Regions from separate parts of the Corynebacterium nasicanis genome, predicted to be linked through region 1. Evidence: riboswitches for the same ligand, from Rfam matches in the RefSeq annotation. Region 1 holds a riboswitch; each other region holds the start of a gene.
What was found. Region 1 has a riboswitch for thiamine pyrophosphate ahead of ACFPUZ_RS03265 (3-oxoacyl-ACP reductase). Riboswitches for the same ligand answer to the same signal wherever they lie in the genome.

Region 1 (10,060 bases):
CCGCGACCTCGCCGAACGCATCCGCGACGGCCAGCAGCGCGAGAACGAGCAGATGAACGCCTGGGCCGACGAGTGGGGCATCGACGCGGACATGACGATGCACTCCCGGCACATCGCCAACGGCATGGTCTCGCCCGGGGTCTTTGATTCCTACGCGGCCCTGGAGGGCGAGGAGCTGCGCACCCGCTTCCTCGAGCTCATGCACTTCCACCACGCCGAGGTCATCGCCATGACCCGCGATCAGGTGGACAACGGCGGATACGCTCCGCTGCAGGAGATGGCAGCGGAGATGGTCGAGGTGCAGACCGCCGAGATGCGCGAGATGGAGCACATGTACGGGGGCGTGCCGACGCCTTAGGCGTTGTTGAGGAGCCCCATGGCGGAGAGTTTCCGGATGGGGTGGATGTTGGCCCTCGGTGGCCCACCATCAGGTGGGTGATGCAGCACCCCACCCGGGTGGCGTTCCAGGCGTCCGTGGCGGGGCGGGGCGTCGGGGTCATCATCGTTACGCGCGTTGTGCACCTTGCAGGCCATCGACATGTTCTTGATGTTGGTCTCCCCGCCCTCCTTCCAGGCCTCCAGGTGATGCACCTGGCAGAAATCCGCCGCCGTCGTACACCCCGGCACCGGGCAGAGGATCGTCTCCGCGGCCAGGAGCATGCGCTGCTTGAAAGTGGCACTGCGTTGGTCCCGGTAGAGATCGACCGGGCCTTCGACCGGGTCGTAGATCCCGACGAACCCGTGGGTGGCCATCTCATGGGCCACCAGTTCTGCTCCGGTGATGGTGGTGCCATCGGTAAGCCCGAAGACCGTGTCATCACCCTCACGGCGCAACACCTTCGCGTAGTCGGGTACGGCCATGACGACATGCGGGGCCAAGGGCTGGTTGGCGGCCTTCCCGGTGCTGCCCATGAGGTGGGTGTAGAGGGCGTCGGCCATGGCCTGCTCGTGGCTTAGTCCCTTATCCGCTGCCCGCAATGCAGAAGCCGTCGGTGTGAGGTAGGAGAGCATGGCCGAGATTTCCCGTTCGGGGCGGGTGACGGTGAAGGTCCGCATGCCGTGGCCGTCGGTGTTCTTGCCCCCGCGTAGGGCGCGTTTGCCGTAGGCCTTCGCTGCGGCGTCCTTGACCGTGCGGTTGAGGTCGCGGACCTTCGTGGCTGCGGCCCGGTCGATCTCCGCGACGGTGCCGCGTAAACCGCACAGCTGCACGCGGAGTTCCTCCACCGTCACCGAGGCACCCCGGAGGAGGGAGCGGAGGTGTTTTTCGATGACGATCACCGCGTCCAACGACAACTCAGCGGCCGCCACCCGTGCGGCCTGCTGGAGCTTCTTGTACCTCGTTGCCCCGTAGTAGGTGACAGCCAGCTTCTCCCACAACAACGCATCCCGCACCCCGAGGGCATCGAGCTGCGCGCGGGTGACCGCCTGGGAGGAAAGGTCCTCCAGGACGGTCATGGCCCTAAGGGCTGCCAGCGCGTCGAGGGTGTTCATGCCCCGGACACTAAACCGGAAACACGCAGGCGTCGAGAAGCACGCACCGCAGCCTGTGGACAACTACCCGTTATCCACAGAAACGCCGATATCTGCCGCCCTACCGTTTGCCTAACCCCGCGGAACCACGTAGTGCTCGAGCCGGCACGAGCCGGGTGCCAGCTCGGCCCACGGACCGGGGACGGCGAGGACGGCGAGGGCGCTGGTGGGGAATTTGGTGTCGATACCCTGCCATCCGGGGTTGTCGTCGCGCACCGCCAGTTCGCGCACGGCTTCCTCCACCCCGGGCCAGTGGGCGAGAACCAGCGCCGTCCCCACGGTCTCGGGAAGGGGGCGCAGCAGCCGCAGGACGTCCTCGGTCGTGCCGCCGTAGAGGCCGTCGTGGAAGCTCACCTTGCCGGCGCTGATGCCGGTGCGTTCCAAGGTCAGGCGCGTGCGCGTCGAGGTCGAGCTGAGGACGCGGTCAATGTCGCCGATGTGCTCTGCCAGCCACTCGCCGGCGGCCCGGGCATCGCGCCGCCCCCGCTTGTTCAGTGGGCGCTGGTGGTCGGGCAGCGGTTCCTTCCAGGAGGACTTCGCGTGGCGCATGATGATCAGGCGGTGGCTCATGCCCTCAGCTTAACTGCGCACCGGCCGCCACGAGCTCCTGCAGAGCGGCCTCGCCGCGGGCCTCGTCGACGGGCGCGCACAGGTCGGTGAGCACCCGCACCTCGAAGCCTTCCTCGAGGGCGTCGAGCACCGTGGCGCGCACGCAGTGGTCGGTGGCGATGCCCACGACGTCGAGCTTGTCCACCCCGCGCTCCCGCAGCCACTCCGCCAGCCCGACGCCGTCGGCGGCGCCCTCGAAACCGGAGTAGGCGGCGGAGTACTCGCCCTTACGGAAGAAGGCCTCAATGAGCGGGGCCCGCACGCCGGGGTGCAGGGCCGCCCCCTCCGAGGCGGCGACGCAGTGCACGGGCCAGGTGTCGAGGTAGTCGGGCTCCGCGGAGAAGTGGGTGCCGGGGTCGATGTGCCAGTCCTGGGTGGCCACGGTGTGGGCGTAGCGCGCGGACTGGGTGTCCTGGTGCGCGCCGATGAGCTGGGCGACCTCGGCTCCCCGTTGCGTGGCCAGGGAGCCGCCGGGGCAGAAGTCGTTCTGGACGTCGACAATGAGGAGTGCGGTCTTCATGGCCTCAGCTTAGGCGCCCGCCCCGGGGGCCGACCGGTAGGCTCGGGCGCATGAAAATGCCGATCCCGGAGTATCTCGAGGAGATTCTCGAGCACGTGGCCGACGACGACGGGGGCGAGGTCGCCGACTACATCCCCGAGCTGGGCGAGGCCGATCCCGACCGCCTGGCCATCGCCCTGTGCACCGCGTCCGGGCATGTGTATTCGGCGGGCCCCGACGCGGAGGTGGAGTACACGATCCAGTCGATCTCCAAGCCCTTCGTCTTCGCCCTGGCCCTGCAGGAGCTGGGCCCGGAGGCGGTGCTCGACGTCGTCGGCCTCGAGCCTTCCGGGGAGGCCTTCAACGAGCTCTCCCTCGACGCCAACGACAAGCGCCCGGTCAACCCGATGATCAACGCGGGTGCCATCGCGGTCAACCAGCTCATCAACGGGGAGGATTCGAGCGTGGCGGATCGCGTCGAGAAGATCCGTGACCTCTTCTCCCGCCTCGCCGGCCGGGAACTGCACATCGACGCCGAGCTCTCCGCTTCCGAGCTGGCCGGCGCGGACCGCAACCTCTCCATCGCGCACATGCTGCGCAGCTACGACATCATCCGGGATGACGCCCATGACGCCGTCCTGTCCTACACCCACCAGTGTTCGACGCTGGTGACCACGCGGGACCTGTCCGTCATGTCCGCCACCCTCGCCAACGGCGGTGTCCAGCCGGTGACGGGGGAGCGGATCCTCAACCCGGAGGCCTGCCGCCTCACCCTTGCCGTCATGAGTTCCGCCGGCATGTATGACGGCGCGGGCCGGTGGATGGCCGGGGTGGGCATCCCCGCGAAGTCGGGCGTGGCGGGTGGGCTCATCGGGACGCTGCCGGGTCAGCTGGGTATCGCGACGTTCTCCCCGCGCCTGGACTCGCAGGGCAACTCCGTGCGGGGAGTGAAGATCTTCGAGCACCTCTCCCGCGACATGGGCCTGCACCTCATGTCCTCCGACCAGCATTCCGTCCCGGGCGTGCGCTCCATCACCCGCGACGGCGACCAGACGATCATCCGCCTGCAGGGCACCATCAACTTCACCGCCGCGGAGAACATCCTCCACCAGTTGACCACCCACACCCTCGGCGGCAGCGAGCTGGTTCTCGACGTCTCCCGCGTCACCTCCTTCAACCGCATGGGCCGCCGCATGGTCAAGGAGGGCCTGCGACGCCTGCGCGAGGGTGGTTTCGACTGCGCCATCTACGACCCGGAGGGTGTGGTCACCGATCTCGAATTCTCCGACGGCACCCACGCCGACACGGTGGACGCCGTCTGATGGCCTGGCTCGTTTTCGGAGTGGCCTTCGTCGTGGTCGTGGCGGTGTTCGCCGTCGCTCCGCGCTTCGCCGGCGGCGGGCGCGGTTTCCCCTGGTTCTGGGTGGTCTTCCCCGTGACGGCGCTGGCCGTCGGTTCGACGCTCATGTTCTGGGCGGATTTCGGGCCGCAGGTCATGGACTTCTTCGTGTGGAACCTCACCACCACGGCCTGGCCGATTGTGGCGCTGCTCGGCGCGGCGCTGTCCGTGTGGACCTGGCGGACAGGGCGGCGCTGATGGTCATCTCCCTGTTGTTCGCCCTGCTCATCGTCGTCATGGTCGCCACGACCGCTTATCGACGCCCCTCCCCCTGGTTCTGGGTCGCCTTCCCCGTCACCTGTCTGTCGATCGGCTTTCTCCTGCACCGTTTCGTGCCCCTGACTCCGCTGTCCAGCCTCGACGGCGCGGCGGTGATCTACGAGATCGCCCCCGGCGTTCCCTGGCTGACGATCAGCGCCGCGGTCGCGGCGGTGCTGGGAGCGCTCGCCTCGGTGTGGACCTGGCGCCGGGGTAGTGTCGAAGGATGATTCAGGCGGTATCTTTCGGGCTGTTGGATTCCCTCAACGCCCTGCTCATCGGCGTCATCGTCGCCCTCGGCGTCATGTTGCCCCGCAACGCTGCTTATCGACGCATCGTCACCCTCCTCATCCTCGGCGACTGGTTCGGCGTCTTCCTGCTCTCCGTGATCACCATGGTCGTCTTCGACGGCCTGGGCGACCTCGTGCAGAAGGCCCTGGACTCCCCGGTCTTCGGCATCCTGCTCATCGCCACGGGCGTGCTCACCCTCGTGGGCACGGTGCGCAGCAACGGCAGCGGCGATTCCCCCCTCGTCCGCCGGATCCTCGCGCCCCTGCAGGCGCCCTCCGCGAAAACAGTCCTCGTGGGTTTCATCCTGGGCCTCGCCCAGTCCGCCACCTCCATTCCCTTCTTCACCGGCCTGGCCTTCCTCTCGGCGGGGGACTACCACGCGGCGATCCGCTACGTCGGCCTCGTCGTCTACGCCAGCCTCGCGCTCAGCCTGCCGACCCTCTCGGCGGTGTTCGTCGGCCTGGTCCGCGCCTACCCCTACTCGGTGTTCGGGCGGGCCTTCGAGTGGATGCGCAACAACCGCGAGCTGGTGGTCAAACTCGCCGGCTACATCGTCGCCGTGGCGCTGACCGCCTTCGGTATCGTGGCACTGGTGTAGGCAAAGAAGTACCCCCGCCGGGGGTACCGGCGGGGGTGATATGGTGCGCCATCAGGGACTCGAACCCCGAACCCACTGATTAAGAGTCAGTTGCTCTACCAATTGAGCTAATGGCGCTGGTGTTTTCCTTCTGGACCCTGTGTGTCGGGCTGTCCGGGCAACGAAGAAAAATATAACAGGCTATCGTGCAACCTACAAAATCGCCTGGTCATCTGGCGTTTATCTGAGTGTTGCCACACTGTGATGTGTCGGATTCGAGACATGTGTGCGGGGGGAAGTAGTGTGGCGGTAGTTTACGGTGTCTAAGTAACACCGCCGGAAGAGTTCAGAGGTTGCACGTGTCGTTGTTGATTGCCCCCCGTCGTTGGGGTGCCGTGTTGGTCATGGCTGCTGCAGTGGCGTCGGGGACGCTGACGGCGTGCACGATTGAACGGGCGTCGATAAGCGAGACGGTCGAGGCGGAGGAGTCGCAGGCTCCGCAGCCGATGAAGGTGTCCGTCAAGGACGGCGCGAAGGAGGTCGATCCTTCCGAGCCGGTGACCGTGACCTCGCCCGAGGGGCTGAAGAAGGTCACCATGACCAACCAGGACGGCAAGGTCGTGGAGTCGGAGCTGGCCAAGGACCAGAAGTCGTGGAAGACGACGGAGGTGCTGGGCTACAACCGGACGTACACGATTCTCGCGGAGGACCGGGCGGGGCAGAAGACGACCACGGTGTTCCACACGCCGAGTCCGCTGGCGACCGCCGGGGTGGCCCTGGCTCCCCTCGAAGGCGCGGTGGTGGGTGTCGCGCAGACCATCACGATGCGTTTCGGCACCGCCATCCAGGACCGGCAGGCCGCGCAGGACGCCATCACGATCACTACGTCACCGCAGGTGGAGGGCGCTTTCTACTGGCTGAACAACTCGGAGCTGCGCTGGCGGCCGGCGGAGTTCTGGGAACCGGGCACGAAGGTGACGGTCGAGGCGGATCTCTACGGCACGGACCTCGGGGGCGGCACCTACGGTTCCCAGGACAATGCGATGAGTTTCAGCATCGGCGATGAGGTGCGCACCATCGTCGACGACGCCACCAAAACCATGACCGTCTACCGCAACGGCGAGGCCCTGCGCACCATCCCGGTCTCCCTGGGCCGCGACACCGCACGCTGGGCCACCCCCAACGGCACGTACATCATCGGCGACCAGCTGGAGTCGATGGTCATGGACTCGATGTCCTACGGGCTGGCCTATGACCAGGGCGGCTACAAGACGCCGGTGTCGTACGCGACGCAGATGTCCTGGTCGGGCATCTACGTCCACGGCGCCCCCTGGTCGGTGGGCGATCAGGGCTACCGCAACGTCTCCCACGGCTGCATCAACGTGACCAACGAGGCCGCGCAGTGGTTCCAGAACACCGTCAAGCGCGGGGACCCGGTCCTCGTACAGAACACCGTCGGCGGGACCCTCTCGGGCTATGACGGCCTGGGCGACTGGAACATCCCGTGGGAGACGTGGAAGAAGGGCAACGTCTCCGGCCAGCAGAGCTAGCAGGTCAGGGCGTCGGCGTACCGCCGGTGACGCCCAGGGTCTCACCCATGACGAAGGACGCCTCATCCGAGGCGAGGAACACGAACGCCCCCGCCAGCTCCGCCGGCTGACCGGCGCGCCCGAGCGGCGTGTGCTGGCCGAACTCGTCGATCTTCTCCGGCGGCTGCCCGTGGGAGGGCTGCAGCGGCGTCCACACCGGCCCCGGGGCCACGGCGTTGACGCGGATCCCCTCCGGCGCCAGCTGCTCGGCCAACCCCTTGGACAGGTTGTTCTGCGCGGCCTTCGTCAGCGCGTAGTCGAGCAGGTGCGGGGAGGGCTGGTACGCCTGGATCGACGAGGTGAAGATGATCGCCGAGCCCGGCTCCAGGTGGGGGAGCGCCGCCTTGGTGACGCGGAAGGAGGAGTAGATGTTGGACTTCATGGTGGCGTCGAAATCCTCGTCCGGGATGTTCCCGATCCCGTCGTGCCAGATCTGGCGCGAGGCATTGTTGACCAGGATGTCCAGGCCGCCGAAGGCCGCGACCGTGTCGGCGACGATCTTCTCGCACTGCTCCAGCTCGCACAGGTCGCCAGGTAGCGCCAGGGCCCGCTGGCCTGCGTCCTCGATGGCCTGGATGATCTTCTGCGCGTCGATCTCCTCCTCCGGCAGATAGGAGATGGCGACATCGGCGCCCTCCCGCGCGTAGGCGATGGCGACGGCCGCGCCGATGCCGGAATCGCCGCCGGTGATGAGCGCCCGGCGGCCCTGCAGGCGGCCGCTGCCGCGGTAGGTCTCGAGGCCGAGGTCGGCCTTCGGTTCCAGCTTCGCGTCCAGGCCCGGGTGGGGCTGGGTCTGCTGCGGCGGGTCGATGGTGGGGTAGAGGGTGCGGGGGTCCATGTCGAAGTACCTTTCATTAGCGTGCGTGCATCTGATCTGTTTCCGAGGGTACGGAAATGCGCGGCCGGGCGCCGCCGGACGTTTGCTAAGGTGGCGGACACGTGACACGGGGTGCCGCCCGCAAGGCAGCTGAGAACATACCCGTCGAACCTGATCCAGTTAGCACTGGCGAAGGGAATGTCCCTCCTTCGCCTTTTCCTGTGAAAGGCACCCACATGAGCATCAACGCAACCCCCCTCAACGAGCAGATCGTCCTGGTCACCGGCGGCGCCCGCGGCCTGGGCAAGGCCGTCACCGAGGCCTTCCTCCGGGAGGGGGCCAAGGTCGTGGTGAACTACTTCTCCTCGGCGGAGGCGGCGGAGGCGATCGTCGAGAAGCATCCCGGCCGCGCGGTGGCCATCCAGGCCGACGTGCGCGACCGCGCACAGGTCGACGCCCTGTTCGCCCAGGCACGCGAGCTTTTCGACGCCCCCGTCACCACCGTCGTCTCCAACGCCCTCATCGACTTCTCCTTCGACGGCGACGCCCGCCCCAAGGCCGAGGACATCGCCTACGAGCGTTTCGAGTCCCAGTTCTCCGGCGCCGTCCAGGGCACCCTCAACGTCACGCAGGCAGCGCTGGCCGGTTTCGACGAATTCGGCTCGGGCCGGATCATCACCATCGGCACCAACCTCTTCCAGTACCCCGTCGTGCCCTACCACGACTACACCGCCGCCAAGGCCGCCCTCCTTTCCCTCACCCGCACCCTGGCCGCCGACCTCGGCCCGCGCGGCGTGACCGTCAACATGCTCTCCGGCGGCCTGCTGCGCAAGACGGACGCCTCCGCCGCCACCCCGGACGAGGTCTTCGACTTCATCGCCGCCGGCACCCCGCTGCAGTCCGTGACCACCCCCGAGGAATTCGCCGACGCGATCCTCTTCTTCGCCTCCCCGTGGGCGCGGTCTGTCACCGGCCAGAACCTGGTCGTCGACGGCGGTCTGGTCAAGGACTGATCCGTGCACCTCAACCTCTTCGCCTTCGCCGCCGGGCACCACACCTCCGCGTGGCGGGCCGCCGACTCCTCGGTGGGTCGCCTCGGGGACATCACGTACTGGGAGGAGCTGGCGCAGATCGCCGAGCGCGGCAAGCTCGACGCCTTCTTTCTTGCCGACGGCCAGTCCGCGGCCATCGGCGGCGTCGGCGGCGGGCCGGCCTGGTTCCTGGAACCCGTGACCACCCTCACCGCCCTGGCGCGCGCCACCTCGCGGATCGGGCTGGTCACCACCATCTCCGCCACTTTCTGGCCGCCCTTCCACGCCGCCCGCCTCATGGCCAGCCTCGACCACATCTCCGGCGGCCGCGCCGGGATCAACGTGGTCACCTCCATGGGCGACGACGAAGCCCGCAACCACGGCATGGACGCCCTCCCGCCGCACGCCGAGCGCTACGCGCGCGCCGACGAATTCATCCGGGTGCTGGGCCAGCTGTGGGACTCCTTCCCGGCCGACGCCGTGGTGTGCGAGGTCTCCTGGGCGGATGCCTCCCGCCTATCGACGCCCTCCCACTCCGGCGACTACTTCTCCGTCGCCGGTCCGCTCAACATCCCGGCCGGCCCCCAGGGCCGCCCCGTCCTCTTCCAGGCCGGGGCCTCCGAACCGGGCCGCGACCTGGCCGCGACGTACGCCGAGGGGATCTACGCCGTGGCCTGGGACCTGGAGATGGCGCAGGAGTACCGCCTTGATGTGCGCCGCCGCGCTGAGTCGCTGGGACGGGACCCGGATTCGCTCGTGGTCATGCCGGGCCTGGTCACCTACGTCGGCCGTACCGAGGAGGAGGCCCGGGAGAAGCAGCGCGCGCTGAACGAGCTGCTGCCTGTCGAGGACGCGCTGCGTGGACTGGAGTACTTCATCCAGCAGGACACCTCCGGGTGGGACCTCGATGCGCCGGTGCCGGAGTTGCCGCCGCTGGAGGAGTTCACCGGGCCGAAGGGGCGCTACGCCACCATCCTGCGGATCATCGAATCGACGCAGCCCACCGTGCGTGAACTGCTGGGTTACCTCGCCGCCGGCGGCGGGCACGCCACCTTCGTGGGCACTCCCGAGCAGATCGCCGACGAGATGCAGCGCTGGGTTGCCGAGGGCGGGGCGGACGGCTTCAACCTCATGCCGCCCGCGCTGCCCGCGGGTATCGAGGACTTCGTCGACCTGGTCATCCCCGTCCTGCAGGAACGCGGGCTGTTCCGGACGGAGTACGCGGGGACGACGCTGCGGGAGCACCTGGGAGGCGCCCGTCGAGCTGACATCGGCTGAGCGTTTCCCCAGGAGGGGGCTGATCTCGAGGGTTGAGGTCAGCCCGGCGGTCGGACGGCCCCATGCGAAATGCCCTCCCGCTTCACATGAAGCGGGAGGGCATTTCTCTGCGGGGTGGCTGACGGGGCTCGAACCCGCGACACCCAGGATCGTGGTTAGTCTAGCCGGTGTACTTCAGAGTG
Region 2 (10,060 bases), 460 kb from region 1:
AGCACTTCCGGGAGGTGTCGACTCACCTTTGGGGAGACCAGGCGGGCGGCGACATCGGAATCGAGGTGCCCCTGGCGCAGCGCCCACGTGGAGAAGCTGCGGGCGGAGGCCGTGCGCCGGGCGATGGTGGCCCGCGACCGCCCCTCCCGCACCGCCGCCGCCAGCCAGGCGCGCAGGGCGGGGAGGGTGAAACCGGCGAAGCCCTCCACCGACTCGGCCAGCGAGAGCAGGTCGGAGCGGTAGCCGCGGACTGTGGCCTCGGAGCGGCCGAGCACGAGTCGGGAGTGGTCGGCGAAGTCCTCGATCGCCGCCACCAGCTGTGACTCGTGTGCACTCATGAGGTCACAGTGTATCCGCGCGACTCCATCGCGTCCCTTCGCGCGTCACCACCCCCCGCCTGTTCAGTTCCATGAGCAGGTGCACCGCCAGCGGCAGCGGCAGTCCTGCCGCGGCGGCAATGTCCTGGGCGACGGATCCGGCGGGCTCGATGGCGTCAAAGCATCGCAGCTCGTTGCGCGTCAACGACTGCACGGGTGTGGCGGCGAAGGCCAGCTCGTACTGCTCGGAGACGTCGAGCGCCCCCACCGCACCCAGCAGCGCCCGGATGTCATCGGCACCCGTGACTAGTTGCGCGCGCCCCTCCTTGATCCTCTCGTGGCAGCCCAGCGAGCCCGCGCCGGTGACGGGCCCGGGCACCGCCATGGCTACACGCCCGAGCCCTTCACACCAAGAGAGCGTGTTCAAAGCGCCCGAGCGCCACGCGGCCTCCACGATGACGGTGCCCGCGGTGAGCGCCGCCACCAGCCGATTCCGGGTGAGAAAGCGGTGGCGCTGCGGCGGGGTGCCGGGCGGATATTCGGTCACCACGCACCCGGAGGCGGCGATCCGGTCGAGCAGCCCCGCGTTCCGGGCCGGATAGGTGCGGTCGATCCCGCAGGCGGCCACCGCCACACTCATTCCACCGGCGCCGAGCGCTGTTTCGTGGGCCACGGTGTCAATGCCCAAGGCTCCCCCGGAGACCACCGTCCATTGGTGTGAGGCCAGGCCGGTGGCGATCTGCCGGGTGGCCTCCAGCCCGTAACGGGTCGCCGCCCGCGTGCCCACGACCGCCACCGACTGCGCCACCGCCGGCGCCAACGGACCACCCCGCACCCACAGCGCGTGCGGAGGCACCGCGTCCGCCTGGTAGCTGCGCAGATGTTCGCTGCGGCCGGTGGCGGCGAAACCGAAGGCCCGGTCGAACTCGGCGGTCGGCCACTCCGCGGACTCCGGGGCGATCAGACGCGCCCCCACTGCCGCAGCCGCGGCGACGTCCTCCTCCATCCGGTCGAAGGTGTGCCGCGCGGCGGTCTGGCCCGCCAGCTCCCCGAGCCAGGAGGCCCGCGTCCGTACCCCGGACGCGATCTCGGAGGCGTCCCGCCCGGCGGCGAGCAGCTGCTGCAGGGGCCGCGACGGTCCCTCGATCACCCGGTTGAGGTAGGCCCAGTCCAGCTCGCTCATACCCCCTCCCGCAGTTCCGCCGCACGCAGTACGTGGTCGAGGTCGGGTTGGGCGGCGGCGTCGAGATCCGCCAGCGTCCAGGCCAGTTTCAGCGCGCGGTCGACGCCCCGCTGGGTGATGTCGCCCGTGGCCAGGAGGGATCCCAGCGTGGACATTCCGGCTTCATCGGCCGGGTGCTCGCGGCGCAGGCGGTGGGGATCCATCGCCGCATTGACGCACCCGAAGCGCGCACGTGCGCGCTCCCGCGCCTCCGCGACCCGTCCCGCGATGACGGCGGAGGACTCCACCTCCCCCGCCAGCACCCCGGCCGCGGAGGTCCGCGCCGTGATGTCCAGGCGATCGCGCATGGGGCCCGAGAGGTTACGCAGATAGGCGGCCCGATCCTGCGAACGACAACGGCAGCGGGCGGGATCCTCCGTCGCGCACCGGCAGGGATTCGCGGCGAGCACCAACTGGAAACGGGCGGGGAACACCACCTCGCGGTGGGCGCGCAGCAGCCTGATCTGCCCGTCCTCGAGGGGGGTGCGCAGGCCGTCGAGAATGGCGGCGGGCACCTCCGAGACTTCGTCGAGGAAGAGCACCCCGTGGTGGGCGAGGCTCACCGCGCCCGGACGCGGGTTCCCGGAGCCGCCTCCGAGCAGCGCCGCCCGCGTGACGGAGTGGTGCGGGTCAATGAACGGCGCCCGCCGCATGACGCGCCCGTTGCCCGCCACCGAGTGCACGGCGGTGGACTCGAGCGACTGCGCCGGGGTGAGCGGCGGCAGGATGCCCGGCAGGCGGGCCGCGATCATCGATTTTCCCGAGCCCGGCGGGCCCAGCAGCAGCATGTGGTGCCCGCCCGCCGCCGCGACCTCGGCGGCGAAGCGCGCCTCCCGCTGCCCGGCGAGGTCGGCGAAATCCGGCACGGAGCGATTCTCGGCACCCTCGTTACCGGCTGCCACCGGCAGCTCACCGGCCTCGGTCGCCCAGGCCCAGGCCGCCGCGAGCGTCGGAGCCGCCAGGACGCGCACCCCGTCGACCAGCGTGGCCTCGGCCGCGTTGCCCGGCGGGATGAGCGCGTGGGTGAAGCCGTGCGCGCGGGCGGCGAGCAGGGCAGGCAGGACGCCGGGAACGGCGCGGACGGTGCCGTCGAGACCCAACTCCCCCACCACCACGGCACTCCGCAGACGAGGTGCCGGCGCCCCGGCCGCCAGGACCGCCAGAGCGGTGGGCAGGTCGAAATGGGAGCCGGATTTGCGCAGGGAGGCCGGGGACATGGACACGATGATCTTCGTTTTCGGCCACGGCAGCCGGGAGTTGGTGATGGCGGTGCGCACCCGGTCCTTCGATTCGCTCACCGCCGTGTCCCCCAGCCCGACGAGGTGGATGCCCGGCAACCCGGGGCCGACGTTCACCTCGACGGTGACGGGGTGGGCGGTCACCCCGTCGAGGGCGATGGTGCGGGCTCTACCGAGCGCCATGCTCGACCCCCTCGTAAAACTCCACGTCGAAGCCGTGGCGGATGGTGGTGAACACGAGGACGTCGAAACGCACGCGGACGTGCTCCCGGCCGTCGAGCCACCGGGCGGCGGCGCGGCGGATGCGGGCCAGTTTGCGGCCGGTCACCGCCTCCGCGCCCCCGAAGCCGCGACCGGAGCGGGTCTTGACCTCGACGAACACGATCGTGCCGTCCGGTTCCCGGCAGACCAGGTCGAGCTCGCCGACGGGATAGGCGACATTGCGGTCGAGGACCTCCGCCCCGCGGTGGCGGTAGAAGGCGGCGGCCTCGGACTCTCCCAGCCGGCCGAGCCGGGTGCGACGTTTCTGGGCAACGGACATGTGATTCCCCCCTGGAATTGGTGTGGTGACTCCAGGGTGGGCGTCGAGAAGCGGGAAGAAAAGTGCAGACAAGAAGAATGGCCCCGGATCTGTGGATAACTCGAGTTATCCACAGGCGGGGCCTGTGCCGATTTGACTATTCCGGCAGAATGAGGTCCGGCTTGTCCAGCTCCTCGATGTTGACGTCCTTGTAGGTGATGACACGGACGTAGCGCACGAAACGGGCGGAACGGTACATGTCCCAGACCCACGCATCGGACATGCGGACCTCGTAGTAGACGTCGCGGCCGTCGGTGTGCGGGATGAGCTCCACGGCGTTGGCCAGGTAGAAGCGGCGCTCGGTCTCCACGACGTAGGAGAACTGGCTGACCACATCCCGGTACTCGCGGTACAGGGAGAGCTCCACCTCTGCCTCGTAGTTGTCGAGTTCCTCAGCGCTCACTACTCACTCCTCACATGCTCAAGCCAGTCGTCGTGGGCCTTCACGACGTTGGCGTAAGTGTATCGGTGCTCACGCGTCGCCCCGTGCTGACGCACCGCAGCCATGTGCGCCTTCGTGGAATAGCCCTTGTGCGACGCCAGTCCGTAGGCGGGATAGCGGGCGTCCATCTCCACCATGAGCCGGTCGCGGGTGACTTTCGCCAGGACACTGGCCGCGGAAATAGCGCGCACGTGCGCGTCCCCGCCGAGTACCGGCAGGTGGGGGACGTCCAGACCGGGGATCTTCCAGGCGTCGGTGAGGACATATCCGGGGCGCACGTCCAGGGCAGCCACCGCGCGGCGCATGCCGGAGATGTTGGCGTGCTGGATGCCGCGGGCGTCGATGGCCGTCGCGGAGATGCTCACCACCGACCACGCCACGGCGGCCTCGATGATCCGCGGGTAGAGCCGCTCCCGCCAGGCGGGCGTGAGCTTCTTCGAGTCGGTCAGTTTCTCCAGCCCCGGCAGCTCCCCCGGCGGCAGGATGCAGGCGGCGACGGTGAGTGGCCCGCAGCAGGCGCCCCGCCCCGCCTCGTCGACGCCGGCGACGGGGCCGAGACCGCGGGCGTCGAGAAGCTCCTCCACTACCCCTGGATCGCGGGGTCGGCGACACCGCCGATGCGGTTGAACGGGAAGATGATGAACTGGACCTTGCCGCGGATGTTCTCCTCCGGGATGGTGCCCTGGTGCTCATCGCCCAGGTGGGCGCGGGAATCGGCGGAGTTGGTGCGGTTGTCGCCCATCATGAAGTAGTTGCCTTCCGGCACGGTGAGCGGTCCGAAGAAGGGGCCGCCGCAGGCCTCGGAGCCGGTCGCCGGATCCACGGGATACGCCAGCGGAGTCAAGGTGTAGGACTGGTCGACGGGCGCCCCGTCCACCATCACCGCCGGGTCGCCGGCCTGGCAGGACACCGTCTGCCCGCCGGTGGCCACGATGCGCTTGACCAGGTCATTCTCATCGGGCGCGACGAGTCCCACATAGGAACCGACGTTCTGCAGCGCGCGGACGACATCGTTGTGCGATCGCTGCGACACGAAGCCTTGATTCCAGGAGTCGGTGCCCTTGAACACCACGACATCCCCCGGCTCGGGATCGCTGAAGCGGTAGCTGATCTTGTCCACGAAAATGCGGTCGCCCGTGCACCCGGCACAGCCGTGCAGCGTCGGCTCCATCGACTGCGAGGGAATCATGTACACCCGCCCGACGAACGTCTGAATGAGGAAGATCGCCAGCAGCGTCACCGCGATGACCACCGGAATCTCGATGTACCACGGCGCGGACTTCTTCTCCGCCCCGCTTGCCGACGCCGCCGTCGACCCCGTCGACTCCTCGTGGTTTCTCTCCGCATCAGTCACGGGGTCCGAGCCTAGCAGCCGGGCACGGGCCTAGACTGGATCGACATGAACTCCCCTGCCTTCCGCACGTTGCTGGCCATGCTCGCCCACCACAAGGCGGCGCTGACCGTGGCCGTGGTGCTCTCCCTGGTCGGCTCCGGACTGGGGCTGGCCCAGCCACTGGTGATCAACCGGCTCATCACCACCGTCGGGCAGGGGCCCATCGCCCACCTGGCGTGGATCCTCGTGGCGCTGCTCGTCGTGTCCTCCGTACTCGGCGCGCTGCAGTCCTACCTGCTCACGGTCACGGCGGAATCGGCCGTGAAGGCGACGCGTTACGATCTCATCGGCCACCTCCTGCGCCTGCCCATCCCCGTCTACGACCGCCACCGCACCGGCGACCTGGTCACTCGCCTGGGCTCGGACACCACCATCATCCGTGCCGCCTTCACCGGCGGACTGGTCAGCGCGATCGGTGGTGTGGCGACGATGATCGGCGCGATCGTGCTCATGGCCATGGTCGATGTCTTCATGCTGGCCCTGGTCATGGCGGTGGTGACGGTGACGCTGCTGGCCGTCATCGGCTCCTCGACACTCATTCAGCGTTACACCAAACGCGCCCAGCAGGCCGTCGGCGATCTCGGCGCCGGCATGGACCGCGCCCTCGTCGCGGTGCGCACGATCCGGGCCTCCGGCGCACAGGACTCCGTCGAAGCCACCCTGCGTGCCGACGCCGACAACGCCTGGCTGCAGGGCGTGCGCATCGCCCGCGTCGCCGCCCTCATCTTCCCCGCCGCCGGGCTGGCCATGCAGGGATCCTTCCTCCTCGTCCTGGGCCTCGGCGGCGCGCGCGTGGCCGCCGGCACCATCACCGTCGCCGACCTGGTCACCTTCGTGCTCTACCTGTTCATGGTGTCCATGCCGCTGGGCGCCATCTTCAGCGCCATCACCACCATCCGCCAGGCCATGGGTGCCATCGAACGCATCGAGCAGGTCATGGGCGAGGAGAAGGAGTCCGAGACCGGAACCACCGCCCGCCCCTCCGGGACCGTGCGTTTCGACGACGTCTCCTTCTCCTACACCGACGACACCCCCGTCCTCTCCGACGTCTCCGTGACCATCCCCGCCGGCACCAAGACCGCCATCGTCGGCCCCTCCGGCTCCGGCAAATCAACCATGCTGGCGCTCATCGAGCGCTTCTACGACCCGAATTCCGGCCGACTGTGGCTCGGCGACCAGGACATGGCGGGGTTGACGCGGGCGTCGGTACGCGACATCGTCGGCTACGTCGAGCAGGAGGCCGCCGTGCTGGCCGGCTCCGTCCGCGACAACCTCCGCCTGGCCACCCCGAACGCGACCGACGAGCAGTGCTGGTGGGCACTCGACCAGGTCAACCTGCGCGAACGCATGGAGGAGGCCGAGGGCCTGGACACCGAACTCGGCGACCGCGGCCTCACCCTCTCCGGCGGCCAGCGCCAGCGCCTCGCCCTCGCCCGCATGCTGCTCATGGATTCGCCCATCCTGCTTCTCGACGAACCCACCTCCGCCGTCGACTCCCACAACGAGCAGCTCATCCTCGACGCCATCGCCGCCTCGGCCGCCGACCGCACCCTCGTCGTCGTCGCGCACCGCCTCTCGACCGTCACCGACGCCGACCAGATCATCGTGCTTGCCGACGGCCGCATCTCCGCCGTCGGCACCCACACCTCTCTCATGGAGTCGAGTGAGCTGTACCGCGACCTGGCCTCCCGGCAGCTGCTGGCGTAGGGCCCGCCCCCGACCCCAGCAATGCGCAAACCCCGGGTCCCGTCTTGCGACGGAACTTCCGGGGTTCACTTCCTCACCCTGACTTTCGTCCGGTGAAGCAATATCTAGACTGTAACCCACGCCACAGGCGTGAGTCAATAGTCCGGCGAAACTTAGCGCTTCTCCTTGATGCGGGCTGCCTTGCCGCGCAGCTCGCGCAGGTAGTACAGCTTCGCACGGCGGACGTCGCCGCGGCGGGTGACCTCGATGGAGGCGATGTTCGGGGAGTGGACCGGGAAGGTACGCTCCACGCCGATACCGAAGGAGACCTTACGGATGGTGAAGGTCTCGCGGATGCCGGAGCCCTGGCGACGGATGACGACACCCTTGAACAGCTGGGTGCGCTCCGTCGAGCCCTCGATGACCTTGACCTGGACGTCGAGGGTGTCACCGGCACGGAAGGCCGGGATGTCGTCGCGCAGCTGTGCGGCGTCAACCTTGTCGAGAATGTTCATGCGACATGTTCCTTTTCAGTTCTGGACAGAGGACCCTGGCGGCTTCTTCCCTGGTGGGACGCTCGACCGGTTCGTGCCCGTTACATACAACCCGCCTAGTCTCCCACACCGCCCACCCCCGTGCAAAACCTCCGGTGGTACGATGACCGACGACCCCACGGGCGCCTGAGGCATCGGGCTGAGATTGCGCTGTTGTAGCCGCGCAAGCACCGTTTGAACCTGTCCGGTTAGTACCGGCGAAGGAAGAGAGGCGAGGCTGTGCAGCCCACCCATCACTCCACTGAGATTCACCCGAAGCACCGATTCGCACCCGTCGAGAAGAACGGTCTGAGCGTCCCGGAGACGGAGATCCACCTGGACGACTCCCCCACCGGCCCCAACGAGCCTTTCCGCGTCTACCGCACGCGCGGGCCGGAGTGTGACGTCACCGTCGGCCTGCCGGCGCTGCGGGCCGAGTGGATCGCGGAGCGGGGGGACGTCGAGAAGTATGAGGGCCGCCCGCGCAACCTGGCCGATGACGGCAAGACGGCGACCCGGCGCGGCGAGGCCTCGGCCGAGTGGAAGGGCGAGAAGCGCCCGACGCTGCGTGCGCTGGAGGGACAGCGGGTGACGCAGATGCACTACGCGCGGCAGGGCATCGTCACGAAGGAGATGGAGTTCGTCGCGCTGCGCGAGCACTGCGATCCGGAGTTCGTGCGCGCGGAGATCGCGCGGGGCCGGGCGATCCTGCCGAACAACATCAACCACCCGGAGTCGGAGCCGATGATCATCGGCCGGAAGTTCCTCACGAAGATAAACGCGAACATCGGCAACTCGGCCGTGAGCTCGTCGATCCAGGAGGAGGTGGAGAAGCTGCGCTGGGCGACCCGCTGGGGCGCGGACACGGTCATGGACCTGTCCACCGGCAATGACATCCACACCACGCGCGAGTGGATCATCCGTAATTCGCCGGTGCCCATCGGCACGGTGCCGATCTACCAGGCCCTGGAGAAGGTCAACGGCATCGCCGAGGACCTCACCTGGGAGATCTTCCGGGACACCGTCATCGAGCAGTGCGAGCAGGGCGTCGACTACATGACCGTCCACGCGGGCGTGCGCCTGCCCTTCATCCCGCTGACCACGGAGCGGGTGACGGGCATCGTCTCGCGCGGCGGGTCGATCATGGCGGGCTGGTGCCTGGCGCACCACAAGGAGTCCTTCCTCTACGAGAACTTCGACGAGCTGTGTGAGATCTTCGCGCAGTACGACGTCGCCTTCTCCCTCGGCGACGGTCTGCGCCCGGGCAGCCTCGCCGACGCCAACGACGACGCCCAGTTCGCCGAGTTGAAGACCATCGGCGAGCTCACCCGCCGGGCCTGGGAGTATGACGTGCAGGTCATGGTGGAGGGTCCGGGACACGTGCCGCTCAACATGATCCAGGTAAACAACGAGCTGGAGCAGGAGTGGGCCTCCGACGCCCCCTTCTACACCCTCGGCCCGCTGGTCACGGACATCGCTCCGGGTTACGACCACATCACCTCCGCCATCGGCGCCGCGCACATCGCCATGGGTGGCACCGCGATGCTGTGCTACGTCACCCCGAAGGAGCACCTCGGTCTGCCGAACCGCGATGACGTCAAGACCGGCGTGATCACCTACAAGCTGGCCGCGCACGCCGCGGACGTGGCGAAGGGCCACCCCGGCGCGCGGGACTGGGATGACGCCATGTCGAAGGCGCGTTTCGAGTTCCGCTGGCACGACCAGTTCGCCCTCTCGCTCGACCCGGAGACGGCGCAGGCCTACCACGACGAGACCCTGCCCGCCGAGCCGGCGAAGACCGCCCACTTCTGCTCCATGTGCGGCCCGAAGTTCTGTTCCATGCGCATCAGCCAGGACATCCGCGACACCTTCGGCGCGAAGCTCGGCCTGCCCCAGGTGGGTGCGCCGGAGGCGGAGGACGGGATGCGTACCATGTCGGAGGAGTTCCGCAAGCGCGGTTCCCATGTCTATCTCGAATCGGTGAATGATGCGTCCCTCCCTTGACCTGCGTTGCTACCTCGTGACCGGCTCCGGCACCCGCGAGCACATCCTTGAGGTGGTGCGCGAGGCCGTCGCCGGCGGCTGCGGCACGGTGCAGGTGCGCAGCAAGCCGATCGACGCGCTCGATCTCTACGAGCTCACCGCGGACATCGCCCGGGAGGTCGGTGACCGGGCGACCGTGCTTATCGACGACCGCGTCGACGTCGCCCTCTCCCTCATGCGGCAGGGCCTGCCCGTCCACGGCGTGCACGTCGGCCAGACGGATCTGCCGGTGGCGCAGGTCCGCGACCTGCTCGGGCCGGACGCGATCATCGGCCTGACCACGGGCACTCGAGCGATGGTCGAGGCCTCCAACGAGCTCGGCGACCTCATCGACTACATCGGCGCCGGCCCCTACCGCCCCACCCCGACGAAGGACTCCGGCCGCCCGCCGCTGGGTCTCGCGGGCTACCGGGAACTCACGGCGCTGTCGCGGGTGCCCGTGGTGGCCATCGGTGACGTCACCGCCGACGATGCCGCCGACCTGGCCGCCACCGGGGTCGCCGGCCTGGCCGTCGTGCGTGGGCTCATGAACGCCGACGATCCCCGCGCCTACGCCGCCCGCCTGGTGGCGGGTTTCGAGTGATCACCGTCGTCGGTGGCGGGCTC
Region 3 (10,060 bases), on a different contig from region 1:
CCACCGCCCGCGCCTGGGCGGGATCGGCGGTGAGGGTGTCCACGGTCGCCCGGCGGTGCGCCGCCTGGATCGCCACCGCGCCACCGGAGGTGGCGAATTCGAGGAGGTGGGTGCCGGCGGTGACGCGGGCGGCGTCGAGAAGCATGGTGACGCTGCGGGTCTGCGCGTCGCCGAGGTCCTCCCGGTCAACGCCGACGGGCTCGGTGAAGGTCTGCAGATCGATGAAGTAGGTGTCGGGGCCGCGCCCGGGCGCGTGGTTGGGCACAGCGGTGCGCACGGTGGTGGGCACCCCGGAGGCGAAGACGCCGCCGAAGGCGCTGAGGCCGTCGCCGGCGCTCAGCGCCACGAGCTCGGCGGGGAGCTCGCCGCCGTCGTAGGCCGCGGGGGCGGGCAGGCGGGTGCGGGGGCGGTAACCGGTCGCGATGAGCGCCGCCAGTACGTCGACGAGACGCTCGGAACGCCACTCCCCGGCCATGAAACTCTCCGCGAGGCCCAACCAGCCGGATACAGCGAGGCGGGGGAAGAGAGCCTCGTTCTCGACGACGAGATCCGGTGTCCCCGCGGGGTCAAGGTCGAGGCCGGCGGCGCTGCAGGCGCGGGCGAAACCGGCCTCGGCGAGGCGGGCCCGCAGGTCAACGAGCCGCCCGTCGGGAATGCGGGCCACGCCGGGCCAGGTTGTCGCGTCAATTGCCGCGAGATGGGGATGCCTCACAGCGCCTCATCCTATCCCCCGCCCCGGCGGGAATCAGGAAGGCGCGACCGGCGCCGATGTCCGGTTGCGGGGTTGGGGCCCGTTCGGCTCACGGTTCGCCTGGTGATCGATATACGATAGGTGCCGTTGATTCCCGCGAAGAAGATGAGGAACTCTTAATTCATGACGAACACCCCTTTCCGTCCTGACGGCGGCCGCCACCATGTGGTCATCATCGGCTCCGGTTTCGGCGGCCTGTTTGCGGCTCAGGATCTGAAGAACGCCGACGTCGATATCACCATCATCGACCGCACGAACCACCACCTCTTCCAGCCGCTGCTCTACCAGGTGGCCACCGGCATCCTGTCCTCCGGCGAGATCGCCCCGTCGACCCGCCAGGTACTCAAGGGCCAGGAGAACGCCAACGTGGTCAAGGGCGAGGTGACCAACATCGATCTGGAGAAGCAGATCGTCACCACCTCCCTCGGCGCCTACACCCGCGAGTTCGAGTATGACTCGCTCATCGTCGCCGCCGGCGCCTCCCAGTCCTATTTCGGCAACGACCACTTCGCGGAGTTCGCTCCGGGCATGAAGACCATCGACGATGCCCTGGAGATCCGGGCCCGCGTCGTCGGCGCCTTCGAGCGCGCCGAGCTGGCCAAGGACCCGGCCCAGCGGGAGCGCCTGCTCACCTTCGTCATCGTCGGCGCCGGCCCGACCGGTGTGGAGCTGGCCGGCCAGCTGGCCGAGCTCGCCCACCGCACCCTCGTCGGCGAGTACTCCAACTTCTCCACCTCCAACGCCAAGATCCTGCTTCTCGACGGCGCACCGCAGGTCCTCCCGCCCTTCGGCAAGCGCCTCGGCCGCACCGCGCAGCGCCAGCTGGAGAAGCTGGGCGTCACCGTCAAGCTCAACGCCATGGTGACCAACGTCGACGACAAGACCGTCACCTACAAGTCCATGGTCGACGGCTCCGAGACCACCATCGAGGCCTTCACCAAGATCTGGTCCGCCGGTGTCGCCGCCTCCCCGCTCGGTGCCCTCGTGGCCGAGCAGGCCGGGGTCGAGATGGACCGCGCCGGCCGCGTCATGGTCAACGACGACCTCACCGTCGGCGAGCACCGCAACGTCTTCGTCGTGGGCGACATGTCCAACTACAAGAACCTCCCGGGTGTCGCCCAGGTGGCGATCCAGGGCGGCCAGTACGCCGCCGAGCAGATCGCCGACGAGCTCTCCGGCCGCACCGCCCCGGATCAGCGCCCGGCCTTCGAGTACTTCGACAAGGGCTCCATGGCCATCGTCTCCCGCTTCTACGCGCTGGTGAAGATGGGCAAGGTCGAGGTCACCGGCTTCATCGGCTGGCTGCTGTGGCTGGCCGTCCACGTGCTCTTCCTCGTGGGCTTCCGCAACCGTTTCGTCTCCATGATCAACTGGGGCGTCAACGCGCTGTCGCGGACCCGCTACAACCTGGCCACCACCCGCCAGCAGCTGCACTCGCGCACCGCGCTGCTCAAGCTGCAGGCGATCACCTCCGAGATCGAGGGTGACACCCCGATCGAGCTGCGTGACACCACCAAGTTCTCCGGTAAGAAGCAGCTGCGTTAGGCGCGTCTCACCACTGTCAGGCCCGGGCTCCCCGCCCGGGCCTTTCGCATGCCGGGGGCTATACTGGGTTACGTCATATGACTTATTTTTCTCATTGACACCGGAAAACCCGAGAGGTTGAACACGTGACCACCGTTATCCCGCCTGTGACCCAGGCCTGGGAAGGTTTTGCTGAGGGGGCGTGGACCGACACCATCGATGTCCGCGATTTCATCCAGCGTAACTTCACGCCCTACACCGGCGACGCCGCCTTCCTGGCCGGCCCCACAGAGAAGACCCTGCGCACCTGGCAGCACCTGGAGGACAACTACCTGTCCGTGGAGCGCGAGCGCCGGGTCTACGACATCGACACCGACACCCCCGCCGACATCGACGCCTTCGGTCCGGGGCGCATCTCCGACGACGACGACATCATCGTCGGCCTGCAGACCGACACCCCGCTCAAGCGCGCCATGATGCCCTCCGGCGGCTGGCGCATGGTGGAGACCGCGATCGTCGAGGCCGGCATGGAGCCGAACCAGCAGGTCAAGGACATCTTCACCCGCTACCGCAAGACGCACAACGATGCCGTCTTCGACATCTACACCCCGCGGATCCGCGCCGCGCGTTCCTCCCACATCATCACCGGCCTGCCCGACGCCTACGGCCGCGGCCGCATCATCGGTGACTACCGCCGCGTGGCCCTCTACGGCGTCGACCGTCTCATCGCGGACAAGGAGGCGGCGAAGCACGCCGTCCATGACGCCGGCTTCTCCGAGCACTGGGCGCGCTACCGCGAGGAGCACGCCGAGCAGATCAAGGCGCTGCGCAAGCTCAAGGTGATGGCGCAGTCCAACGGTTTCGACATCTCCGGGCCCGCGACCACGGCGCAGGAGGCCGTGCAGTGGACCTACTTCGGTTACCTGGGGGCCGTGAAGTCCCAGGACGGCGCGGCCATGTCCATCGGCCGCCTGTCGAGCTTCTTCGACATCTACTTCGAGCGGGACCTGGCCGCCGGCATCCTCGACGAGGTGGGCGCCCAGGAGATCATCGACGCCCTGGTGATCAAGCTGCGCATCGTGCGTTTCCTGCGCACCATCGACTATGACCAGATCTTCTCCGGCGACCCTTACTGGGCGACCTGGTCGGATGCGGGTTTCATGGACGACGGCCGCCCGCAGGTGACCCGAACCTCCTTCCGCCTGCTGCAGACGCTGCGCAACCTGGGTCCGGCGCCGGAGCCGAACATCACCATCTTCTGGGACGACGCCCTGCCGGAGGGCTACAAGGAGTTCTGCGCCGCGATCTCCATCGAGACCTCCTCGCTGCAGTACGAGTCGGACAAGCAGATCCGGGACCGCTGGGGCGATGATTCCGCCATCGCCTGCTGCGTCTCGCCCATGAAGGTGGGCAAGCAGATGCAGTTCTTCGGCGCCCGCGTCAACGCCGCGAAGTCGCTGCTCTACGCCATCAACGGTGGGCGCGACGAGGTCAGCGGGCGGCAGATCGTCGAGGGGCACGCCCCCATCGAGGGCGACGGCCCGCTCGACTTCGACGAGGTGTGGGAGCGCTACGAGGACATGCTCGACTGGGTCATCGGCACCTACGTCGAGGCCCTCAACATCATCCACTGGTCGCACGACAAGTACGCCTACGAGGCCATCGAGATGGCCCTGCACGATTCGGACATCATCCGCACCATGGGCTGCGGCATCGCCGGGCTGTCCATCGTGGCGGACTCACTGTCCGCGATCAAGCACGCCGAGGTCTACCCCATCCGGGACGAGACCGGCCTCATCGTCGACTACCGCACCGAGGGCGCATTCCCCGTCTACGGCAACGACGATGACCGCGCCGACGACATCGCCGCCACCATCGTCCACACGGTCATGGCCAAGATCCGGGAGATCCCGCTCTACCGCGACGCGATCCCCACGCAGTCGGTGCTCACCATCACGTCGAACGTCGTTTACGGCAAGGCGACGGGCAACTTCCCCTGCGGCCACCGGGCGGGCACGCCCTTCGCGCCGGGGGCCAACCCCACCAACGGCGCCGACAATCACGGCATGGTCGCCTCCATGCTGTCCGTCGGCAAGCTCGACTACAACGATGCCCTCGACGGCATCTCGCTCACCAACACCATCACCCCCTCCGGGCTGGGCCGCACCAAGGCCGAGCAGGTCAGCAACCTCGTCGGCATCCTCGACGCCGGGTTCATCATGGACGAGAACTAGGAGAACCCTGCCATGTCCACCAAGACCTTCGCCGAGCGCATGGCCGACATGAAGGCCGCGCGCGCCTCCAACAACATGGAGTCCGGCCTCTACCACGCCAACATCAACGTCCTCGACCAGTCGACGCTGGAGGACGCGATGAACAACCCGGAGAACTACCCCAACCTCACGGTGCGGGTGTCCGGTTATGCGGTCAACTTCGTCAAGCTGTCGAAGGAGCAGCAGCGCGACGTCATCTCCCGGACCTTCCATCACGGTGCCTGAGGACGGCGTCACCGGCGTCGTCCGCCTCTCCCCCACGGTCGGTGAGCGGGTCCGCGGGGTCGCCGCCGGCATCGGGGGTACGGCCGGGGAGCTCCCCCGCCCCGAGCTTCTCGACGCCCGCGTCACCGGCGACGTCGCCCTCGTCCACTCCTGGGAGATGGTCACCGCCGTCGACGGCCCCGGAACGCGGATGACGCTCTTCCTCAGCGGCTGCCCCCTGCGGTGTCTCTACTGCCACAACCCCGACACGATGGAGATGCGCACCGGCACGCTCGAGCGCGTCGAGGACGTGGTCAAGCGGATTCTGCGCTACCGCCGGGTCTTCCAGGTCACCGGGGGCGGGTTGACGATCTCGGGCGGTGAGCCGCTCTTCCAGCTCGCCTTCACCCGGCGGGTGCTCGCGGAGGTCCACGCCGCGGGGGTGCACACCGCGATCGACACCAGCGGTTTCCTCGGGGCCCGCCTCAGCGATGCGAACCTGGACAACATCGACCTCGTGCTTCTCGACGTCAAGTCCGGCGACGAGGACACCTACCGCCACGTCACCGGACAGCCCCTGCAGCCGACCCTCGACTTTGGCGACCGGTTGGCCGCGCTGGGGAAGCCGGTGTGGGTGCGTTTCGTGCTCGTGCCGGGGCTCACCGATGACCCGGAGAACGTGGCCCGGGTGGCGGACGTCGTCGCCGGCTGGCCCAACGTGGAGCGCGTGGAGGTGCTGCCCTTCCACAACATGGGCGCCGACAAGTGGCGGGAGCTGGGCCTGCGCTATGACCTGGCAGACACCAAGCCGCCGACCAGCGCCTCCCTGCGCACCACCCGGCAGGCCTTCCGCGAGCGCGGGATCGAGACCTACTAGCGCAGCGGGTCGAAGGGCCGGATCGCCGGGTGGGTCTCACCGGTGTCGATGAGCTGGGCGAGGAACTTCCCCGTCGCCGGGCCGAGGACGACGCCCCACATGCCGTGCCCGCCCGCGACGTAGACGTTCTCCGTGCGGGTGCGGCCCACCAGGGGTCGGCCGTCCGGGGTGACGGGGCGGGACCCGACCCACTCGTCGCGACGCTCGTCGAGGTCCACACCCGTCATAACCTTCCGCGCCTGGTTGACGATGGCCTCGATCCGCCGCGGGTAGAGAGGCTCGTCGGGGCGGCGGAACTCCATGGTGCCCGCGATGCGGAATCGCCCCTGGTAGGGCGTGCACGCCATGCGGTGTTGCGGCAGGTAGACGGGGTGCTCGGCGGGCTGCGCGGTCTCCACCGTGAAGGAGTAGCCGCGCCCGGCCTGGACGAGGGTGCGCACCCCGTGCGGGCGGGCGAGGGCGGAGAGCCAGGCGCCCGTGGCGATGACCGCCGCGTCACAGTCGAGCCGCTCCCCGGTGGCGAGCACCACGGCGTCCCCGTGGACACTCACCACCTCGGCATCCGTACGGATCTCCGCCCCGCGCTCCGCCACCGCCCGGCCGAGCGCGGCGACGTAGGGTCCCGGCTCGATGAAGCGCTGCCCGTCGAGGCGGTAGGCGCAGGTAATGGCGTCGGACAGCATGGGCGCCAGGGACTGCACATCCTCCAGCGGGGTGAGCGGGGCCTCCTGGCCGTGGCGGACCGCGCCCGCCACCTCCCGGAGGAAACCGGCGGCCTGGGACTCCTCCTCGAAGCCGATGACGAAGGGGCCCTGCCGAGTCCAGGCGTCGACACCGCCGAGTGCGAGTTCGTCGAAGGCCGCGAGGGCCTCCAGGTCGATGGGGGTCAGATCCGCCATGGTGGCGTCCCACGCGCGGGCGGTGGCCTGCGCCATGAAGCGGGCGAGGAAGGCCCACAGCTGGGGATCGAAACGCAGGGGCATGGACAGGGCCGCGTCGGCGTCGAGAAGCGCCGTGGGGCCGTAGCGCCACAGGCTGGGGTCCGAGAGCGGGATGGTCTTGGCCGGGGCGAGCCAGCCGGCGTTGCCCCACGAGGCGCCGGCGGCGACGCCCTCCTTGTCCAGGACCGTGACCTGGTGACCGCGTTCCTGCAGGTGCCAGGCGGTGGCGAGGCCGACCATGCCGGCTCCGACGACGATGATTCTGCTCATACCGCCTATGGTAATCTTTGTCACATCGACATGGGGTGCGCGGACGTCGCGCTGAGATCACACCCACCGAACCTGCTCTAGTTAGCACTAGCGAAGGGATTGTCATGAGTTTTCTCGATCTGCGGGATGAGCTGCGCGCCGCCGCGCCGCTCGTCCAGTGCCTGACCAACTCGGTCGCCATGCCGCTGAGCGCCAACGTGCTGCTCGCCGCCGGGGCCTCGCCCGCGATGATCGACACGCCCGAGGAGGCCGGGGACTTCGCCGCGCTGGCCTCCGGGGTGCTCCTCAACGTCGGCACGCCCACCGCGGAGCGCTACACCGCCATGCGCGAGGCGGTCCGCGGCGCCACGGCGGCCGGCACCCCCTGGGTCATCGACCCCGTCGGGGCCGGCGTGCTCGCCCACCGCACCTTCTTCGTCGACGCGCTTCTCGACGCCTCCCCCACCGCCCTCCGCGGCAACGCCTCCGAGATCTCCGCGCTGGGCGGCACGGGCGCGGGCGGGCGGGGCGTCGACGCGGCCGACACCGTCGAGCAGGCCCTGCCCGCCGCCCGGGCGCTGGCGGAACGCACCGGCGGGGTGGTGGCGGTCTCGGGACCGGTGGACCTCATCGTCTCCGCGGGTCGCAGCACGTGGCTGACCTCGGGCGATCCGCTGCTCACCCTGGTGAGCGGCACCGGCTGCGCGCTCGGCGCGTTGTGCGCGGCCTACCTGGGGCTGGGTGCCGATCCGCACGACGCCGTCCTGGCCGCCCACGCCCACACGGGTGCCGCCGCCCAGCTCGCCGCCCGCTCGGCCACCGGTCCGGGCGGGTTCTCCACCGCGTGGCTCGACGCTTTGCACCACCTCACCTCCGCGGAGATCGCGGACCTCGTCTCCTGGAAGGACCCCTCATGATCCCCCGCATTCTCTCCATCGCCGGCACCGACCCCACCGGCGGCGCCGGTGTGCAGGCGGACCTCAAGTCGATCTCCGCGGCCGGAGGCTTCGGTATGGCGGTGGTCACCGCGCTGGTCGCGCAGAACACGCAGGGGGTGCGCTCGGTGCACACCCCGCCGATGTCCTTCCTCCGGGAGCAGCTGGACGCCGTCTTCGACGACGTCGCGGTCGACGCCGTGAAGATCGGCATGCTCGGCGACGTGGAGACGGTCGCCGAGGTCACCCGCGCCCTGTCGGACCATGAGGTCGCCCACGTCATCCTCGATCCCGTCATGGTGGCCAGCTCCGGCGACCGGCTGCTCAACGAGGACGCCGAGGCCGCCGTGCGGGAGCTCGTGCGCCGGGTGGACGTGATCACCCCCAACCTGCGCGAACTGGCGGTGCTGTGCGACATGGGGATGGCCACCACCCTCGAGGAGGGCATCGAGCAGGCACTAGGCCTGGCCGCCGACACCGGCACCGTGGTCATCGTCAAGGGTGGGCACCTGACCGGTCCCGAGGCGGACAACGCGGTCGTCTCGCCGGACGGCACGGTGCACCGGGTGCCCACCCCGCGTATCGACACCAAGAACACCCACGGCACCGGCTGTTCCCTGTCCGCCGCCCTGGCCACCCGGATCGCCCGCGGGGACTCGGTCGCCGAGGCCCTCGAGTGGTCCACCCGCTGGCTCCACGAGGCCATCCGCCACGCCGATGACCTTCAGGTCGGCCAGGGCCACGGGCCCGTCGACCACTTCCACCGGGCCCGTCGCCTGGAGGCGGCGGCCTCCACCACCCCGTGGGCCCCGCGCACGGACGTGCCCGCCCCCACCCCGCACCTCGCCCCGGCGGGCCCGCACACGCAGGCCATGTGGGAGGCCACGGGAGAGATCTGGAACGAGATCATGGATCTCTCCTTCCTCCGCGAACTGGCCGACGGCACCCTGCGGCACGCCGATTTCGCCTTCTACCTGGATCAGGACGCCCAGTACCTCAACCGCTACTCCCGCGCCCTGGCGCTGCTCTCCGCCACCGCCCCGGAGCAGGAGGGCCAGACCTTCTGGGCGGAATCCGCCCGCGAGGTGCTCGAGGGCGAGGCCCAGCTGCACCGGGACTGGCTGGGCGGCAACGACATCAGCGTCACCAGCCCCTCCCCCGTCACCCTGGGCTACACCAACTTCCTCGTCGCCTCCTGCGCCGTGGAACCCTATGTCGTCGGCGCGGCGGCCGTGCTGCCGTGCTTCTGGCTCTACGCCGAGATCGGCATGGAGCTGGCCCGGTCGAATTCACCCGCGCACCCCTACCACGCCTGGCTGTCCACCTACGGCGGCGAGGAATTCAACGCCGGGGCGCGCCTGGCCATCGAGCACACGGAGCGCGCCCTGGAAGCCGCCTCCCCCGCGCAGCGCGAGCAGGCGATGACCGCCTACCTGCGGGCCTGCCTCTACGAGCGGGAGTTCTTCGCTCAGGCCGACCGGGCCTGGTAGAACAGCGCCACGAGGAAGTCGGAGTCCTCCGTGAAGGGGCGCAGGTCCCACGTGGAGAACACGTTCTCCGGCTCCAGTCCGGCCTGCGCGGCGGTGGCCATGAAGTCATCGAAACCCCAGCCGCGTCCGGCCCCGAACCCGGCGATGAAGCGCCCGCCGGGGCGCAGGGCCCGGGCGATGTTCTCCAGCGCCCCCGCCCGCCCGGCGGGGTCGAGGAATCCCATGACGTTGCCGGCGGAGAACGCCAGGTCGACGTCCCCGGGCAACGGGTCCGCGCACACGTCGCCGACCTGGAAACTCGCCCCCGGGTACCGACGCCGGGCGTGTTCAACGAGCACGGGATCGATGTCCACACCCACCACCTCATGACCGCGTTCGGCCAGGTAGCCGCTCACGCGCCCCTGCCCGCAGCCGACGTCGAGGAGGCGGGAGGCGCGGGGGACGAGGGCGTCGATAAGCCGGGCCTCGCCGTCGATGTCCTCGCCCCGCTCGATCATCGCCTCCCAGCGGCGGGCGTAGTTCTCCGAGTGCTGGGGATTCCGGGTGGTGATATCTTTCCACGTCGCCATGCGACCAGTATAGGATCAGCCAGGTGCTCACCCCTTTCGACCGCGCCCGCCGGGCGCCCGACCGGAGCCGCCTCAAGGTCCCGGTCGAACGCGCCATCGACCACTGCCGCGTCTTCATCGACGGGGTCCGCCTTCCGGGTGAATATATCCCTTCCTCGGCGCTCAACGAGGTCCGCGAGCACGGCCGCGGCTTCGTCTGGCTCGGCCTGCGGGAGCCCGACGCCCAGCAGATGGAGAAGGTTGCCGA

Region 2: it holds a riboswitch for thiamine pyrophosphate, as region 1 does, so the genes downstream of both, thiC (phosphomethylpyrimidine synthase ThiC) here and ACFPUZ_RS03265 (3-oxoacyl-ACP reductase) in region 1, are expected to answer to the same signal.
Region 3: it holds a riboswitch for thiamine pyrophosphate, as region 1 does, so the genes downstream of both, thiM (hydroxyethylthiazole kinase) here and ACFPUZ_RS03265 (3-oxoacyl-ACP reductase) in region 1, are expected to answer to the same signal.

What each region holds. Positions count from the first base shown of each region.
Region 1 covers NZ_JBHSQE010000001.1:666,499-676,558, reverse strand. The annotation lists gene ACFPUZ_RS03320 (DUF305 domain-containing protein) at 1-358, shown strand, start outside; gene ACFPUZ_RS03315 (HNH endonuclease signature motif containing protein) at 355-1,491, opposite strand; gene ACFPUZ_RS03310 (SixA phosphatase family protein) at 1,603-2,100, opposite strand; gene ACFPUZ_RS03305 (nicotinamidase) at 2,105-2,659, opposite strand; gene ACFPUZ_RS03300 (glutaminase) at 2,710-3,960, shown strand; gene ACFPUZ_RS03295 (hypothetical protein) at 3,960-4,235, shown strand; gene ACFPUZ_RS03290 (hypothetical protein) at 4,235-4,525, shown strand; gene ACFPUZ_RS03285 (hypothetical protein) at 4,522-5,184, shown strand; tRNA gene ACFPUZ_RS03280 (tRNA-Lys) at 5,226-5,301, opposite strand; gene ACFPUZ_RS03275 (L,D-transpeptidase) at 5,568-6,713, shown strand; gene ACFPUZ_RS03270 (SDR family oxidoreductase) at 6,718-7,590, opposite strand; TPP riboswitch at 7,688-7,785, shown strand; gene ACFPUZ_RS03265 (3-oxoacyl-ACP reductase) at 7,806-8,582, shown strand; gene ACFPUZ_RS03260 (LLM class flavin-dependent oxidoreductase) at 8,586-9,878, shown strand.
Region 2 covers NZ_JBHSQE010000001.1:204,277-214,336, forward strand. The annotation lists gene ACFPUZ_RS01050 (tyrosine recombinase XerC) at 1-338, opposite strand, end outside; gene dprA (DNA-processing protein DprA) at 343-1,500, opposite strand; gene ACFPUZ_RS01060 (YifB family Mg chelatase-like AAA ATPase) at 1,497-2,960, opposite strand; gene ACFPUZ_RS01065 (YraN family protein) at 2,947-3,318, opposite strand; gene ACFPUZ_RS01070 (DUF2469 domain-containing protein) at 3,455-3,760, opposite strand; gene ACFPUZ_RS01075 (ribonuclease HII) at 3,760-4,383, opposite strand; gene lepB (signal peptidase I) at 4,383-5,063, opposite strand; gene ACFPUZ_RS01085 (ABC transporter ATP-binding protein) at 5,199-6,899, shown strand; gene rplS (50S ribosomal protein L19) at 7,052-7,393, opposite strand; TPP riboswitch at 7,541-7,656, shown strand; gene thiC (phosphomethylpyrimidine synthase ThiC) at 7,652-9,415, shown strand; gene ACFPUZ_RS01100 (thiamine phosphate synthase) at 9,399-10,037, shown strand; gene thiO (glycine oxidase ThiO) at 10,034-10,060, shown strand, end outside.
Region 3 covers NZ_JBHSQE010000002.1:48,565-58,624, reverse strand. The annotation lists gene ACFPUZ_RS03860 (class I SAM-dependent methyltransferase) at 1-712, opposite strand, end outside; gene ACFPUZ_RS03855 (NAD(P)/FAD-dependent oxidoreductase) at 875-2,296, shown strand; partial or broken gene pflB (formate C-acetyltransferase) at 2,422-4,773, shown strand; gene pflA (pyruvate formate-lyase-activating protein) at 4,766-5,629, shown strand; gene ACFPUZ_RS03835 (NAD(P)/FAD-dependent oxidoreductase) at 5,626-6,849, opposite strand; TPP riboswitch at 6,862-6,957, shown strand; gene thiM (hydroxyethylthiazole kinase) at 6,939-7,736, shown strand; partial or broken gene ACFPUZ_RS03825 (bifunctional hydroxymethylpyrimidine kinase/phosphomethylpyrimidine kinase) at 7,739-9,244, shown strand; gene ACFPUZ_RS03820 (class I SAM-dependent methyltransferase) at 9,223-9,813, opposite strand; gene ACFPUZ_RS03815 (magnesium and cobalt transport protein CorA) at 9,828-10,060, shown strand, end outside.